4 regions of the Novosphingobium sp. TCA1 genome follow, and region 2 is predicted to be linked to each of the others. Evidence: riboswitches for the same ligand, from Rfam matches in the RefSeq annotation. Region 2 holds a riboswitch; each other region holds the start of a gene.
The links. A riboswitch is a leader RNA that binds a small molecule or an ion and turns the genes downstream of it on or off. The one in region 2 is predicted to bind cobalamin.
Positions count from the first base shown of each region.

Region 1: linked by a shared signal. The riboswitch ahead of NTCA1_RS11935 (CbtB-domain containing protein) and the one ahead of NTCA1_RS03025 (DUF1852 domain-containing protein) in region 2 are both predicted to bind cobalamin.
Region 3: linked by a shared signal. The riboswitch ahead of NTCA1_RS15680 (TonB-dependent siderophore receptor) and the one ahead of NTCA1_RS03025 (DUF1852 domain-containing protein) in region 2 are both predicted to bind cobalamin.
Region 4: linked by a shared signal. The riboswitch ahead of NTCA1_RS19645 (cobyrinate a,c-diamide synthase) and the one ahead of NTCA1_RS03025 (DUF1852 domain-containing protein) in region 2 are both predicted to bind cobalamin.

Region 1 is NZ_BLJH01000008.1:132,146-136,477, reverse strand. Features, by position in the region: gene NTCA1_RS11950 (FAD-binding monooxygenase) at 77-2,035, shown strand; gene NTCA1_RS11945 (MarR family winged helix-turn-helix transcriptional regulator) at 2,078-2,545, shown strand; gene NTCA1_RS11940 (CbtA family protein) at 2,587-3,342, opposite strand; gene NTCA1_RS11935 (CbtB-domain containing protein) at 3,351-3,578, opposite strand; cobalamin riboswitch at 3,613-3,745, opposite strand; gene NTCA1_RS11930 (histidine phosphatase family protein) at 3,775-4,332, shown strand, end outside.
Region 2 is NZ_BLJH01000001.1:642,011-646,342, reverse strand. Features, by position in the region: gene NTCA1_RS03030 (methionine synthase) at 1-433, opposite strand, end outside; gene NTCA1_RS03025 (DUF1852 domain-containing protein) at 460-1,539, opposite strand; cobalamin riboswitch at 1,826-2,049, opposite strand; gene NTCA1_RS03020 (ISNCY family transposase) at 2,311-3,705, shown strand; gene mazG (nucleoside triphosphate pyrophosphohydrolase) at 4,332-4,332, shown strand, end outside.
Region 3 is NZ_BLJH01000013.1:117,006-121,337, forward strand. Features, by position in the region: gene NTCA1_RS15680 (TonB-dependent siderophore receptor) at 1-977, opposite strand, end outside; cobalamin riboswitch at 1,191-1,437, opposite strand; gene NTCA1_RS15685 (RNA polymerase sigma factor) at 1,640-2,176, shown strand; gene NTCA1_RS15690 (FecR domain-containing protein) at 2,267-3,310, shown strand; gene NTCA1_RS15695 (TonB-dependent receptor) at 3,436-4,332, shown strand, end outside.
Region 4 is NZ_BLJH01000019.1:98,098-102,429, forward strand. Features, by position in the region: gene paoC (aldehyde oxidoreductase molybdenum-binding subunit PaoC) at 1-963, shown strand, start outside; gene NTCA1_RS19645 (cobyrinate a,c-diamide synthase) at 1,177-2,475, opposite strand; cobalamin riboswitch at 2,629-2,839, opposite strand; cobalamin riboswitch at 2,900-3,091, shown strand; gene NTCA1_RS19650 (TonB-dependent siderophore receptor) at 3,258-4,332, shown strand, end outside.

The sequences.
Region 1 (4,332 bases), on a different contig from region 2:
ACAGATCATTTTATGTAGTATACTACATATATCGAACAGCGCGCACCCGCCTGCGTGCCGAGGAGAGGATCAAATCATGCAATTTCACCTGAACGGTTTCCGAACCGGCGACCCCGCCCTTGCCGAATCAATCGACGCAGAATCCACGGATACCGAACCTGGCTCGAAGGCCAACGTCGATGTCCTAATCGTCGGTTGCGGCCCCGCCGGCCTTACCCTGGCCGCGCAGCTTGCCCGGTTCCCCTCCATCCGCACCCGGATCGTGGAACGCAAGGAAGGTCCGCTGGCGCTTGGCCAAGCAGACGGCATCGCCTGCCGGACGATGGAAATGTTCAATGCCTTCGGCTTCGCCGATCGCGTCGCCCGCGAAGCCTATTGGGTCAATGAAACCACCTTCTGGAAGCCGGACGAGACCGATTCCCGCCTGATCGCCCGCCACGGCCGCATTCCCGACACGGAAGACGGTCTCTCCGAATTTCCCCACGTCATCCTCAACCAGGCGCGGGTCCACGACTTCTATCTCGATGCCATGCGCAATGCGCCGCGCCGCCTCGTGCCGGACTACGGTATGGAGGTCGTTGACCTGAGCATTCCGAACGACCCGGCCGAGCCGGTCACCGTCAGGCTCCGGCCAGTCGGCACCGAGGGGTACGAGCACATCGAAGTCGTACGCGCCCGTTATGTCGTCGGCTGCGACGGCGCGCGCAGCCAGGTCCGCAGGGCCATGGGGCGCGAGCTTCACGGCGAATCCGCCAATCAGGCCTGGGGCGTCATGGACGTGCTGGCCTATAGCGATTTCCCCGATATCCGCCTCAAGACCGCGATCCATTCCGCTGATGAGGGCAATATCCTGATCATCCCGCGCGAAGGCGGCTATCTCGTGCGGCTCTACATCGAGCTGGACAAGCTCGGGCAAAACGAGCGCGTTGCGGCGAAGAACATCACGCAGGACCAGCTGATCGCCGCGGCCCGGCGCATACTCCATCCTTACGTGCTCGACGTGAAGGAAGTGGCCTGGTGGTCCGTCTACGAGATCGGCCAGCGCCTTTGCGACAAGTTCGACGATGTCCCGGCAGGCGAGGAATCGAACCGCGATCCCCGCGTGTTCATCGCTGGCGATGCCTGCCACACCCATAGTCCTAAGGCGGGCCAGGGCATGAACGTATCGATGCAGGATACTTTCAACCTCGGCTGGAAACTCGCCGCCGTGCTTCAGGGACAGGCCAAACCGGCATTGCTGCACACCTACTCGGCCGAGCGACAGGCGATCGCCGGGGAACTCATCGATTTCGACCGCGAATTCGCCAAGATGTTCAGCGCCAAGCCTAAAAGCTCCGAGGAAGAGGACGGCGTCGATCCCGCCGAGTTCCAGCGCTATTTCATCAAGCAGGGCCGCTTCACGGCCGGCACCGCTACGCGCTATTGCCCCTCGGCGCTGACCGGCAATGGGGCGCACCAGCATCTGGCACCCGGCCTGCCTGTCGGGATGCGCTTCCATTCCGCGCCGGTCGTGCGGCTCGCAGACGCCAGACCGATGCAGCTGGGTCATGTGGCGGAAGCTGACGGACGCTGGCGCATCTATCTGTTCGCCGGGAAAGACGGGCTGGCTTCGGGCGGATCCATCGACGCGCTGTGCCGCTTCTTGGAAACGGACCCTGCCTCGCCGCTGCGCCGCCACACGCCCGCAGGCGCCGACCGCGACGCCGTGTTCGACTTGCGCGCGGTATTCCAGCAATCGCACCAGTCCTTGTCGATGGACGAGCTTCCCGGCCTGCTCTGGCCGCGCAAGGGCAAGTTCGGCCTGCGCGACTATGAGAAGGCGTTCTGCGCGGATCCGAAGGCGGGCGACATTTACGCCATGCGCGGGATTGACCGCGAAGAGGGCTGCATGGTGATCGTCCGTCCCGATCAGTATATCGCGCAGGTCCTGCCGCTTGGTGCCCATGGCGAACTGGCCGCCTTCTTCGGCGCCATTCTCAACGATCAGGCCCCGCGGATCGCCGCCGAAACCTGCGAACAAGCCGTTCCCGCATAAGAGCATCTTGAGCAGGCGGCGGTTCTCGCGCTAGGTGGCTCCATGAGCGACCTAGAGACCATGCCCGGACACCTGATCCGCCGCCTGCAACAGATTTCCGTTGCCCGTTTCACGTCGCGCATGACCGAGGCCGGAATAGACCTCACCGCCGTCCAATATGCCGCCCTGCTGACTCTGCGCGACCATCCCGGACTGGACCAGCAGACCCTGGCGGGCATGATCGCCTATGACCGCGTGACGATCGGCGGCGTAATCGACAGGCTGGTGCAGAAAGGCCTGGTCGATCGCGAGGTCAGCCCGGCCGACCGGCGCGCGCGCGTGCTCATGCTGAGCGATCAGGGGCGCAGCGTGCTGGACGCGGCAAGCCCCTGGGTGGACAAGGTGCAGGACGATCTCATCTGCCATCTCACCGCAGAAGAGCGCGATATCTTCCTGACAATACTTCAGAAAACTACGCAAGCGGGGAATGAGATGAGCCGCGCCCCGCTACGCCGGACCGTCAAGGCCTGATCCTTCCAAGACCTCGGAAGTTCAGGCCGCAACCTTTTATTTCAACGCGATTTCGATCGTCTGAGAACGCGCTCGGCCCAGAGTCCGAAGGCCAGCCCGATCGTCGTCCAGAGCACCAGCTGCGTCCCGATCGAGGCCACACGGAACTTCCAGAGGAGCACGGCCGGGAAATCGGCGGGGACTTCGTTGATCGTCGGCAGCAGGAACTGACCCAGGCCGACCAGCCCCAGATAGATCACGATACCCAGCAGCGTTGCATCGAAGCCGCGACCGGGACGCGCCATGACGCCTCGAATTCGGGCAGCAACACCCGCCGCGCCAAGCGACAGCGCGATCATGCCGAAGTAGGCGGCCGTACGCAGCGCGACGGTCTCGTGCTTGCCTACCGCAGGCGGCGTCTGCGGATACTTGATGGCCGGCACCACGACTACGAGCACGAATGTGAGCGCCGCGAGAAGCAGCGCGAAACTGCGCGGCCCGAGATGGCCCATCCGGCCATAGCCATAGGCGAAGACGAGCGAGAAGATACCGCCGACGGCAGCGCCATAGAGCGCCAGCGCCGTCACCAGCCCCGCGCCCTTCTGGGTATCGCGACTGACGAGTTCCTCTTCCTCGGGCTCACCATGCGCCATTCCGGCATGCTCGGGAGCGGCCTGGGGAGCGGGCGCGGAATGGCTCTCCTCATAACCGATCGCAAGGTCGATTTGGGGTTCGGCAAAACCGCGCGCGAACAGCGTGGCCAGAAGGGCGCCCAGGATGCCGGCAAGCATCCCGCGCCACAGCAGATCTCTGGTCATGGGTTATCTCAGTGGCAGGGAAAACCGAGGAGATGGCGTCCGTCATGCACGAATTCGTGGACGTACATGCCCTGGAACAGCGAAAAGGCGCCCTGTTCGGTGCTGACGAAATAGATGAAGATCACCGCCAGCAGCGTGCCGAGCACGGCCCAGGGCGCGATATCCTCCAGCGGGATGGCGCCTGCGCCTTCGACCGGAATGAAGGTATCATCGAAAACTGCGGCGGAAACAGCCATTGTCATGCTCCTTGGCGGGATTGCGCGTCCCCGGAAAACCTGTTGCCAAGAAGGAAGGTCTGGCTCTCGACGGGATGGTTCCCGTGCGATTACAGTGGCGCGACCGCGCCGGATTCTCACCGGCTTCTTCGATACTCGACACTGCCTCCTTAGGACTGCGCGGGGCGCGGCGTCAACGATCTCACGGAATTTACGCTTGGCGACGACACTCCTGCTGATCTCCATCGCCGCCACGGCATCGAGCCGCGAGGGTCGCTTCCCGAACCCTGCGGAGCCGCTCGATCCCACCGGTGCCCGCGACGCCGTGCGCTCGGCTTTGCCGGACCGCTTTCGCATCGCAGTGCATCGCAGCCCCGCCCGCGCAGCTGCCGAGACCGCTGCCGCGATGGGGCTGGCGACGCAGGAACAGGCCGCCCTCGCCGATCTCTCTCACGGTGCCTGGACCGGCCGCAGTTTCGCGGACATCGAAAGCGCCGAACCGGGATCGATTGAACGCTGGCTGGCAGATCCGACCCAGGGCGTTCCCGGCGGCGATTCGATGGAACAGGCGCGCAGGCGCGTCGGCGCATGGTTGGACGAGGTTGCCGCCTTCGACGGGCCGGTCTGCGCCATCACCCATCCGATGATCGTCCGCGCCGCCCTCTCCCACGCGCTCGGCTTGCCCTTGCACGCGACGCTTGCCGTCGATGTGGCGCCGCTCTCGCGCACGGTGCTTTCCTTCAACCGCACCTGGCGATTGCAGTCGCTGGGGCTT
Region 2 (4,332 bases):
GGGCATCGTAAAGCGTATCGATCATCGTCATGGGGCCTGGGAGCGTCCATTTGATCGGCTGCTCGGTCTGCGCGCGCAGATAGCGGGCGTCATCGACAAAAACCGACTTCGGACGCGCGACCGCGCCGACGACCGTCGGCACGCTGGCATCGTAGCGATTGCGGATCCTGACGGTCTCGCGCTTCTCGAAATCGACACCGCTGAGATGCTCGATGAAGGTCGTGACGAAATGCTGCCGCGTCTGTTCGCCATCGCCGACGATGTCGATACCCGCCTGTCGCTGATCGTCCACCGCCAGGCGCAGGGCATCCTGCTTGCCTTCGATCAATTCCTGATCCTGCAATTTCCAGGGGGACCAGAGCGTCTCGGGTTGAGCAAGCCAGGACGGTTTGGGCAGGCTGCCTGCGGTCGAAGTGGGCAACAATACTTTCATGATGGATAACCTTGTATTCTGCAGTGTCAAAGGGCGTATTCTGCGGACCATTGCGCAAGAATATCCTGATACGGCTTGATGAAGTTTTCTTCGGCGAATCTGCCCTGTTCGATGGCGAGGCGGCTTCGTTCTTCGCGGTCATAGACGATCAGCGTAGACGAATAGTCATTGTGCTTCAGGCTGGGCTGGAAGCATTTTCCCGCCGCTGCATTGGCGTTGTATATCTCGGGCCTGTAGATCTTCTGGAACGATTCCATCGTGCTGATCGTGCCGATCAACTCAAGATTGGTGTAATCGCCAAGCAAGTCGCCGGTGAAATAGAAAGCCATGGGTGCGGCGCTGCCCCTGGGCATGAAATAGCGCGCCTTCAGCCCCATCTTTCCGAAGTATTCGTCGGTGGAGGAAAACGCACTCTGCCGATATTCCACCCCTAGGACGGGATGATGATTTTCCGTCCGATGATAAGTCCGGCTGCTCGATACGCTCAGGCAGATGACAGGGGGCTTCCTGAAATTAGCTTTGTATGCGTCAGAGCTCACGAAGTGCCTGAACAGATTGCCATGAAGGGTGCCAAAACCATCCGGCGCTGCGAACGCGGTTCTGCCTCTGTTGTACTCTGCCAGTACCACGCTGAAGTCGTAATCGCGCACGTAGGAGGAGAAGTTGTTTCCAGCGATACCTTCGATGCGGGTATCGGTTTCACAATCGATAATACCTGTCTTCAGAATTTCTATCATGGGAAACGATTTACTGCTGGCATCGCCTCCGATACTCATCTCGACGGATATGATATCGAGTTCCACGCCATAGCGATTGCCATCGGGATTGTCCCAATCGGCCAGGTCGTTGAAGCGGTTGTCGATCATCTTCAGGGCATTGCGCAAGTTTTCCTGGCGGTTGTCGCCTCTGGCCAGATTGGCGAAGTTCGTCGTGATGCGGGTATTGTCGGAGGGACGATAATCCTCGTCGAAGCGAATGCTTTTGATCGCGAAGGTCAGATCTTTGGTTGTCATGATCGGCTGTCCTGATGAAGCGCGATTGGATCGGTCTTTCGGCGCGCCCGTGTCGACGCGGGGAAGGGCGGGATCGGCGTGGTCTACAGGCATGCGAGGTTTCCTTCGGTCCGGCGCGTGCGCCGTCCGTCGTTGCTGTTCGGAGATGAAACGGGTTTGCGGCGCGCCGCGTCAGGCGGCGATCAGCCCCAAGGCTCGGCGCGCGGGCGCATTCGTCGGTATGGGCCGAGACGGAAAAGGATTGGAGACATCAACCGATCACCTGCTGTTGACGGGCGAAGGGCCGAAGGAAGAACGCGCTGGACATGCACAACGGGTCATGGCGCCACGCCACGAAGCCTGCTTCAAGCGCGATCCACCGGAGGAACCCCCGCCCGAGGAACGTTATAGCGCCGAAGGCAGGTCTCCTGGCTTGCGGGTCAACGCGGCGGTTCCGGCCTTCCCGAGCTTCTTGCAAAAGCCCAGTGACACGAAATGGAACCGCTACTCGCCGCTTACAGTTGCGGGGGCAGCGCCGGACTCTGCCCCAAAAGGCACCACCGGCTTCCCGTCTTAGCCCCGCGATCATGCCTGACGCGGGGAACCTCGACAGGCTCATTCAACACCTTCAGAGGTTTCCTGTCAAGCATCATATAAAGATATCTTTATATGATGCTTGACGCGAGCGAGCTGAAAAGTCGGCATGTTGTGACTACTTGAGGCGGCAGCGTCGCGCTTTAATTAACATAATATATATTATCGTCTATGTGGTTTGTAAGCCCCAGATAGAAATGACACCGGCCCGCTAGATAGAAATGACACTCCCTGGTGTGGTCTGCGGAATGTCGGTGGCATGGTTTTCCTGCTGGTCAGGAGAACGCAGCTATGACGGTGCTGGCGATGAGCCATGGTGAACTTTCGCGATTTGATACGTTGATGCGCGTGGAGCGCGGCGAACTCCGAGTTGATGATGCGGCAACGGTACTCGGCCTGAAGCGCCGTCAGGTTTTCCGGTTGCTCGATCGGTTAAGATCCGAAGGCGCTGCCGGTCTCGTTTCCCGCAAGCGCGGCCGGCCAAGCAATCGGCGACACAGCGATGCGTTTCGTGAGCGTGTTCTTGGCATCGTTCGTGAGCATTATGCGGATTTCGGACCAACGCTGGCGCGTGAGTATCTGATCGAGCGCCATGGCATCAAAGTCTCTTGTGAGACGCTGCGACGGTTGATGATCGAGGCGGGTCTGTGGAAGGATCGCGAAGCGCGGCGCCCGCGTCCTTACCAGCCTCGCTATCGCCGGGACTGCCGGGGCGAGCTAATCCAGATCGACGGTTCGAAGCATTGGTGGTTCGAGGATCGCGGGCCGCAATGCACCCTACTCGTTTATATCGATGATGCAACCAGCGAACTGATGCATCTCAAGATGGTCGAGAGCGAGAGTACTTTCTCCTACATGGATGCAACTCGGGAATACATCGAGACGCACGGCAAGCCAGTGGCCTTCTATTCAGACAAGCATTCTGTGTTTCGCAACAATACAGCCTCGGCCAAAGGCGATGGCATGACGCATTTCGGGCGTGCGCTGGAGGCACTCAACATCGAGATCATTTGCGCGCACTCGCCCCAGGCGAAGGGCCGCGTCGAGCGCGCCAATGCGACGTTGCAGGACCGACTGGTCAAGGCGATGAGGCTGGAAGGTATCTCGACTATAGCCGAAGCGAACGCGTTCCTGCCCGTTTACATGGCCGCGCATAATGCCAAGTTCGCCAAGGCAGCTTTCGACGAACGCGATGTTCACCGTCCGCTGGCATTGCACGAGAATCTACGCACCGAGATGGTCTGGCGCGAATGGCGTTCGGTGACGTCGTCGCTGACGCTGCATTACAACAAGGCGATGTTCATTCTTGAGCCGACCGAGATCAGCCGCCCGCTCGCCGGCAAGCGAGTGGAAGTTTGCGAGTTTCCTGACGGCGCGCTGGAGATCCGGCACGGGGATCACTCCCTGCCCTACCGCGTGTTCGACAAGATCCGTCAGGTCAATCAGGCCGCGATCGTCGATAACAAGCACCTGGATGCAGCGCTGGCTATGGCGAAGCTGCTGCAGGAGCAGTTGCCGGCGCGCAAACGCAACAACAACGAACCGTGCCGGAGTTCGCAAGGACCGCACCTTTTCCCGGCTCCCGCATCGTCAGGAGCAGCAGAACCGGAAAAGCGCCGCCGCGGGCGCCCCCCTCTCGCCCGGCGCAATCCCACCGTGGCTTACATGAAGGAACGGACGGGATAGGCGAGACAGCGCCGAAACCGGCCTTTCCGTTCACGCCCCATTGCGGTCATTGCCTCGCAATCGAGAACGTGTAAGTTCCACGCATGCCTACCGCTTCAATGATAGATATACGGCGCCTTTCAGCGCTCATTTTGGTTTTTGTTGCGCCTATATTAGTGTGGACTGCATTGTTATGGGCTGGGCATGCTCATCCCGAATGGCCAATAATGAATGGTTTCGTATCGGTGCTATTGCCACTCGTGATCGGCAGCATCGGATTATATCTGCTGCGCATTCCTGCAATGACACGGCTAGTGCTTGCGCCTTGCTACATTGCGATCATGCTGGTCGTGAACGTTGCTTGGGGTGTGATGTTCGTTTGCGGAGCGTTTGACGCCTGCCCGTAAGCTCGTTTGATGACCGCTTTCCACCCCTTATCGCCATACACGCGAGTAAACTCGAAGCGCGAAAACGGCCATTGAGGGGGCCCACTGCGGGGCAGCGGGTCCGGGCGCACTATCGCTGGACCTGCGCACCAGCAGGGTCAGCGCTGCGCAAGGTCGCAGGGCTACGCGCTGCCCCTGCTGCATCCGAGGGTGACATCTCTAACTGGCGGGAATAGGTGTCTTCTCTAAATAGCAGGAACAA
Region 3 (4,332 bases), on a different contig from region 2:
CCTGCCGGGTAGATCACTTGCGGCTGGAGATCGGGAAGCGAATTGCGGATCTGGACATAGGCCGTCTTCCAGTCATGGAAATAGCCCTTGAGGAAGAACTGCACGGCATCGCTGCCGGTGTAATCGAGGCGGAGGCTGGCGATTTCCTCGTTGCGATCGTTGCGGCTCTCGCGGATGCGCGTGGGCGAGAGGTTGTCGAGCTTCGCCTCGGTATGCTGGTACTGGGCGTTGAGCGCCAGATCGGGGGCGAGGTCGTACTGGTACTTGAGACCCGCCGACCACAAGTCATAGCCGAGATGGCGATCGGTGAGGCTGGGCTGATAGGCGCTGTAAGGCGTGTAGCCTTCCGACCGGTTGTGCGAGGCATAGGCCACGAAGCGGTGGTTGCCCGCCGCACCGCGCAAGTAGCCGTCCACCGTGGTGCCGCCCCAGGAATCGACCGAGGCATTGACCTGGCCGTTGAAATCGTCGGTGAAGCCGCGCGTCACCACGTTGATGACGCCCGCCGAAGCCTGCGTGCCGTAGAACAGGCTCTCGCCGCCGCGAAGCACCTCGATACGTTCGATCATGCTGGCGGGAAGCGTGTCGTTGGGCGACGTTCCACCGTAGAGGCGGTTGTTGAGGCGGATGCCGTCCATCGTCCAGAGCACGTCCTGCGTGCGCGATCCCTGAAGCGAGACGTCGACGTAAGTGAACGGCCCGTTGCGGGCGCGAATGTAGAGGCCGGGCACCGATTCCAGCGCCTTGACCACGTCTACCGCGCCGCTGTCCTTTATCTGCTTTTCGCTGACCGTCACCACGTCGTTGCCGTAGCGGGAAAGCTCCTGCGGCAGCGTCTCCTCAAGGCTGGTGCCAGTGACGATGATGGCCCGATCCTCACCGGCGTCTTCACCGGTTTCCTCGGCATGGGCCTGCGTGCTCCAGGCAAGAGCCAGCACCGCGGCCAGCGCGGCGGGCGAATTTATAGCGAACTTCATTTCATCCCCCTGTCGAGCGCCATGCGATCCGAAGCAGGGGTCTGCCGTTCACGAACGGTCGGCGCGCCGACCGGCGTTCACGAAAGGCCGGCGCACCGACCGGCCGGGCGCCCATAACGAAGGGACGACCGCTCAGCGCACCGTGCGGCCCCTGCCGCTGGTTCGTCGCTCAGACGGAGAAACACCGTGCCCCGGCCATCCCCTGGGCCAAAGCAAGAGCGACCGGACGCAGGCAGGTCTCCTGGCTCGCGGGTCATGGCTTGATACACGGCCTTCCCAGGCCTCGCAGGATTTAGCGTCCGGCCCAGTGGCTACGACAGGCGCACTTGCCCTGCCGCGTGATGTGTATCGCGCTCGCCGCTTACAGTTGCAGGGACAGCCTCGGATTCGAGGATCGAAACCCTCTCACCGTGTTCCCATTTTAAGCCTCTTTCGAGGCACCGGCGCGATCTTTTCCGCCCTCCCTGTTCAGCGAAGGCGGATGCGGTGCGCTAGCTTGGGAGCTTGAAGGGCGCAAGCGCGATTTGCGCGGCGATCTTCGCAAAGGCGATACTCGGCTCGATCGGAGCCGCTCATTCTTGCCCGAGCCTATTGCAAGTTATTCGCAACAATCTATGAAGCCGAAGTTTGCAACCTGCCAGCCGGTCGGAGAAGGTCGCCCATTGAACAGCGCACAGGCCCGCTTGCGCATCTATGCGGAGCATCGGCCGGCACTGGTCGACTATGCCACGCCGATCGTCGGATCGCGCGACAGCGCCGAAGACGTCGTGCAGGAAGCCTACTTCCGCTTCGTGCCGACACGGCCGCCGCTGCTGCTGGGCCTGCGCACGCCGGTCGGCTATCTCTATCGGATCGCCCGCAACATCGCGATCGACTGGACCCGGCGGGATGCGGCCGAGCAGCGCCGCAATGCGGCCTATGCCCTGACCCGCGATCCGCAGCCCCTTTCCGCGTCGGCCGAGGATGAACTGCTCTGCGGCGACGAGGCACGGCTGGTTCTGGCGACTCTCGCAAGCCTGCCGGAGAAGAAGCGGCGCGCCTACGAAATGAGCGTGTTCGGAGAGATGTCCTCGACCCAGATCGCGCAGCAGCTCGGCGTGTCGCGCGCGACGGCGCATCGGCTGGTGCAGGATGCGATGATTCATGTCATGCGCAGCGTCGAGCGCATGGGGCCGGAGGGGGACGACGATGCCGGTTGAGATGCAAATTGAGACGCAGGTTGAGAAGCAGATTGAGACAGGCGCGCGCGAGACTCGTCTTTTGTGTGGGTTCGACGAGGCGATACATCCATGACGGCCAGACCTGTTGCAGGAAACGGAGAGCACGCGCTGCCCGACGATGTGCTGGTGGAGGCATCGGACTGGCGCCTGCGCATCCAGGACGCCCCGGACGATCTGGATCTTCGCGCCCGATTCGAGGCCTGGCTGGAGAGCGATCCTGCTCATCGGAGGGCCTGGACCCTGCTGGAGCGCAGCGTCCGCCTGACCTTGCAGACGCCGCCCGCCCATGCCGCGGATTGGCGAGAGGCCAAGCCGGACCTGCCGCCTGTGCCGGTAACGGTCGACCGGGAGCCGAAGCCGCGAACATCTTCCAATCCGCGCCGCAGCAGGCGCACAGGCAGGCGCGTTGCCCTGGGCGCGGTGGCGGCAGTGCTTGTGGCGATCCTGACCGGGCCGCAGGTCATGCTCCAGCTGCGCGCGGACGAGACCAGCGGCACCGCCCAGAACCGGGCTCTCGCGCTGGCGGACGGATCGCGGATCGCGCTGAGCGCGCAGAGTGCGATCACGCAAGACTTCGCGGGCACGCATCGCCGCATCGGCCTGCTTCAGGGCGAAGCCTTCTTTGATGTCGCCCATGATACGGCGCGCCCCTTCACCGTGCAGGCGGCGGACATGACCGTGACCGTCACGGGCACCGCCTTCGACGTGTCGATGACGCACGAGACGCTGGGCGTCAGCGTCGCGCGGGGATCGGTGCGGGTCGAGCGGCCAGGCGACAGGCCGCTGACGGTGGCGCTCCGGCCGGGCCAGCGCCTTACCATCGACCGGGAAAGCGGCAGGAACGGCCTCGTCGCCGTCAGCCCCATCGAGATCGGCGCCTGGCGATCGGGACGCCTTGCCGTGCGCAACGCCAGCATCGCGGAGGTGACCGAACTTCTCGGGCGGCATTTCAGGGGCCATATCTTCATGCGCGACGATGCGCTGAAATCGGCGCGCGTCACGGGCGTCTACGACCTCGCCGACCCGGTCGGCTCCTTGCGGACGCTGCTGAGTTCGGGAGGGGCGCGGATGACCCGGATCACCCCCTGGATCATCGTCGTCACCCCGGCCTGAGCGCTATCGGAAAAAATTTCGCGAGAGTGTGAGACGCTGCCCACCCAAGGTTCGTCACCTGAATGAGCGGCTATTGCAAGTCATGTGCATGGGCCGCGCTTGAGCGAATATCATTCGGGGGTTTCATGCGTGAAGTTTCAGTCTCGTCCCATGCCGGGCGAGCACAGTCGATCATCAGGGCGCTGCTGATCGGTGCCAGCGCGGCGGCGATGCTGCCCGCAATGCCCGCCATGGCGCAGGGCGCGCCGTCCTCGCAGGCGAAAGTACAGTTCGATATTCCGCCCCAGTCGCTGGAAGGTGCCGTCACGACCTTCGGCTTGCAGTCGGGCCTGCGGATCACCGCCGATCAGGGCGTGCTGGCCGGACGGCAGAGTCCCGGCGTCTCGGGCGCCATGGGATCGTTCGAGGCACTGAGCCGCCTGCTGGCCGGAACCGGCGTGACCTGGCGCCAGATCGACGGGCGCTCGGTCGCGCTGGTCAGGGCGCCGGAAAGCGCGGGCGGCGACGCCATCCAGCTTGGGCCGGTGCGGGTCGCGGGCGCCGGTGAAGGCGGATCGGCGGCGGCGCGCTATTCCAGCGATGCCTCGGCCACCGAAGGCACCCGGTCCTACACGACCAAGGCGCCCAGCAGCACCTCCACCGGCCTTGCCCTGACCCTGCGCGAGACGCCGCAGTCGATCAGCGTCATCACCCGCGAGCGGATGGACGACCAGCGCCTCGTCTCGATCACCGACGTGCTCCAGCAGACACCGGGCATCAACCTGACCCGCGACGGCGGCGAACGTTTCGGCATTTCCGCGCGTGGTGGCGCGGTCAACAGCTTTCAGTACGACGGCGTGCTGACACAGGTGCAGAACACGACCCGCACCGTGCCCCAGACCGCGCTCGATACCGCGCTCTACGACCGGATCGAGGTGCTGCGCGGCGCGACCGGGTTGATGACCGGTGCGGGCGATCCGGGCGGCCTCGTCAACCTGATCCGCAAGCGGCCCACCCGTGAATTGCAGGGCTATGTCCAGACC
Region 4 (4,332 bases), on a different contig from region 2:
GGCTGGAACCGTCGCAGCGCAAAACCGGCGCAAATGCGGGAAGGGCGCTGGCTGATCGGCATGGGCGTGGCGGCAGCCTTCCGCAACAACATCAACATGACCTCGGCCGCGCGGGTGAGGCTGGCCGGTGACGGCCTGGTCACCGTCGAGACCGACATGACCGACATCGGCACCGGATCCTACACGATCATCGCCCAGACCGCGGCGGAGATGATGGGGCTGCCGGTCGAGAAGGTGCGGGTGAAGCTGGGAGATTCCTCGTTCCCGGCCTCGGCCGGTTCGGGCGGTCAGTGGGGTGCCAACAGCGCCACCTCGGGCGTCTATGCGGCCTGTGCGAAGCTGCGCGACATGGCCGCGCAAAGCCTGGGCATGGATCCGGCTTCGGCCGAGTTCTCGGATGGCCGGGTACGCGCGGGCAACCGCTCGGCTGCCTTGGCCGAGGCGGCGAAGTCCGGCGAACTCGTGGCCGAAGAGACGATGCAGTGGGGCGATCTGGGGAAGAAGTTCCAGCAATCGACTTTCGGCGCGCATTTCGTCGAGGCGGCGGTGGACTCTTACACTGGCGAGACGCGGGTGCGGCGCATGCTGGCGGTCTGCGCGGCAGGGCGCATCCTCAATCCCAAGACCGCGCGCAGCCAGGTGATCGGCGCCATGACCATGGGCGTCGGCGGCGCGTTGATGGAGGAACTGGCGGTGGACAAGCGCTTCGGGTTCTTCGTCAATCACGATCTGGCCGGATACGAAGTGCCGGTTCACGCAGACATTCCGCATCAGGACGTGGTGTTCCTGGACGAGGCGGACGACAAGGTCTCGCCGATGAAGGCCAAGGGCGTGGGTGAACTCGGCCTCTGCGGCGTGGGCGCGGCAGTGGCCAATGCGGTCTACAACGCCACTGGCGTGCGGGTGCGGGACTATCCGATCACGCTCGACAAGTATCTGGCGAAGCTGCCCGCCATCGCCTGAGAGTCCGTTTGAAAAATGCCCGTAAGGGCATTTTCAGAGCGGCACCGGCCCCAAGCCTCTCAGGCGCCCCCACCCGACCACCCGCAGGATACTACCGTTGGGTGGTCGGGTGGGGGCGTGGGCCGGTGCCGCAAAAATTCGCCTTCAGCGAATTTCCAAACGGACTCTGACAGCCTCTCCGTCGTCCCCGCGGACGGGGACGACGGGCCTGGCTCAGCAAGACAGCAGGTCTGCAATCAGCTCCGGCGCGGAGGGGAAGTAGAAATGCATGTAGCTTGCAGTGAGCGCGCCTTGCCGGAAAATCCGCTCGCCCTTGCGCCCATCCGGGGTCCGGGCAAGCGCGATGGGTTCGAGGGCGGTTTCCAGCCGTGAATAGTGGAAGGTATGGCCGCGCACCGCATGGCCGGACAGTTCCGCTTCCTGCATGCCGAGGGCGACCAGTCGTTTCTGCATGGCCGCGCGGGCGGGCAGCAGGCCGAGCATGGGCGTGCTGGTGCCTGCGGCATCTTCCAGCCTTTCGCAGGCATAGAGCATGCCGCCGCACTCGGCCAGGATCGGGCGCTCGGTCAGAAAGTGCGCGCGGATCGCTTCCACCATTGCACGGTTGGCACTGAGCGCGGCGAGATGAAGTTCGGGATAGCCGCCCGGCAGCCAGAGCGCGTCGCAGTCCGGCAAGGTGGCGTCGCGCAGAGGCGAGAAGAAAGCCAGCCGTGCGCCCGCGCTTTCCAGGAACTCGAGATTGGCCGGGTAGATGAAACCGAAGGCCTCGTCGCGGGCCACGGCTATGCGTTTTCCGGCCAGCGCTGAAGGCGCAGGGGCGGCGGAGGCGGGTTTCGGAAACGGCACAGGCTCGGGCAGCCAGAGGGCGCTTTCGGGAAGCAGTTCGGCGGCGCGGTCGATGCGGGCTTCGAGATCGGCGATCTCGCCTGCCTGCACCAAGCCGAGATGGCGTTCGGGAAGGCCCATGCCGTCGTCGCGCGGCACGGCGCCCAGCCATTGCACGCCGCCCGGCATGCCGCGTTCCAGCAGCTGCGCATGGCGATCACTGCCCACGCGGTTGGCAAGCACGGCGGCCAGCGTCACGTCCTTGCGGTATGTCGCCAGCCCGTGGACCAGTGCGCCGAAGGTCTGCGCCATCGACGAACCGTCCAGCACCGCCATGACCGGCAGGCCGAAGCGCCGGGCGAGGTCGGCGGAAGAGGGGGTGCCGTCGAACAGCCCCATCGCACCCTCGACGAGGATGAGGTCGGCCTCCCGCGCGGCATCGTGCAGCAGCGCGCGGCACTGGTCCTCTCCGCACATGAACAGGTCGAGCTGATGGACCGGGGCGCCGCTGGCGACTTCGTGAACCATGGGATCGAGGAAGTCCGGCCCGCATTTGAACACCCGCACCCGCCGTCCTGCCCGGACGTGGCGGCGGGCAAGGGCGGCCGTGGCGAGCGTCTTGCCCTGTCCCGACGAAGGCGCGGTGACGAGCAGTGCAGGGCAGGCCGTCATCGGCGTGTCCGTCATCGTACGGGCCGCAGATATCGCCCGGACGGGCAGGTTCCAGGATGGCGCATGTTCAATTCCCCCCTTCGGTACAGACGCACGAATGTCGTCACGCGAAGGAGCCTCCCCCACGGGAGGCATCGCCCTCGTCCGCCCGGTACATCCCGCCCGCGCGAAGGATCGACGGCGAGGGGCCGGTTTCCTGACTTCCCGGATCCTCGCGCCTTCCGCCGCCTTCTCGGTAAGCCGTCAGGCTCCAATGGCGTTTCGGCGGGGCGCATCCCCGGTTACAGTTGCGGGCGCAGTGCCGGCTGCCACGGCCGATCGGCCGCAGTCCGGGCTTCCCGATCAAGCCCTTGCGGGCACCCCTTGCACCGGCACGACTATGGAACTTCGCAGGTTCGCGCAAGCGCCTCTCATCTTGCGCCGCCGACCTCGCGGCGATAGGGGCGCTGCTGCGACAGGTTCCCCGCGAGGGATCAAAAGGGAACTCGGGTGAAAGCCCCGGGCTGCCCCTGCAACTGTAAGCGGCGAGCCGTGCGGCCATTTCGCCATTGGGGGTGCAAGGCCCTGAGAAGGCGGCCGAAACGGCATTGACCCGTGAGCCAGGAGACCTGCCTGCCGCAGTCGTTCTTCGACCGGACAGGGTGAGCCGGCCGAACGGGGCATTTCCTCGCCGAGCGACAGCCATTGCCGTGCCGGTTTGCGGCGCGAAGGGGCCTGTCGCCGTCTGTCGCGGCTGCACGTCCTTCGCCTTGCATATCGGCCCGGTCGGGTTCGATCGCTGGCTTGAAGGACATGCCGTGAACTGCCGAATTACCACTGCCACCACCCTTGCTCTTGCCCTGACCGCCTATCCTTTCGCGGCCCAGGCCGAAGGCGCCGACGACGCCTCGTCGGACCGTATCGTCGTCTCCGCGCTGCGCACCCCGGTCGCGGCGGATCGCGTGGCGGATAGCGTGACCGTGCTGGACGAAGCGCAGATCGTCGCCGCGCAGCCCATCGCCCTCACCGATATCCTGCTGCGCACGCCCGGCATCAGCCTTTCGCGCAACGGCGGCTACGGCACCACCACCTCGCTGCGTATCCGCGGCGCCGACGCCGGGCAATCGGTCATGGTGATCGACGGCATGCGCCTGTCGGACGCTTCGTCCACGGCGGGGGGCTACGGCTTTTCGACGCTCTTCGTGGACGATGCCGAACGGATCGAGATCCTGCGCGGGCCGCAGTCGATTCTCTGGGGCAGCGACGCCATCGGCGGCGTCGTCAACGTTCGCACCCGCCGTCCGACCGAGCCGCTGGAAGGCAGCTTCGCCGTGGAAGCGGGAACCCATGACACCGTTTCCGCGCGCGCCGGTCTGGGCGGCACGTCCGAAGCGATCGACTGGCGCATCGCCGCCTCGCGCTTCACCACCGACGGCATTTCGGCCCGTTCCAACGGCACCGAGGACGACGGTTTCCAGCGTTCCTCCGCCAGCGGCACCCTGACGTTTCGCATCACGCCGGACGTTTCGCTGGACTTGCGCGGTTATTGGTCCGATTCCCGCAACGATTTCGACGGGACCTCGGGCGATACGCGCGCTTATGGCCGGACCGAGGAATGGTCGGGCTATGCCGGGCTCAACTTCGCGCTGCTCGGCGGGAAGCTGGTGAACCGGGTCGCCGTGCTCCAGACCGAGACCGACCGGGCAAACTACGATCCCGCGCGCTCCATCCGCCAGATCACGTTCGACGCCCACGGCCGGGGCCGCCGCTTCGAATATCAGGGCACCTACACGTTCTCGGAAGCCGTCCAGGCCGTGTTCGGGGCCGAGCGCGAGGAGCAGCGCATGACCACGGCCTCGCCGTCGAACAGCGCCGCGCCCTACACGCTCACCC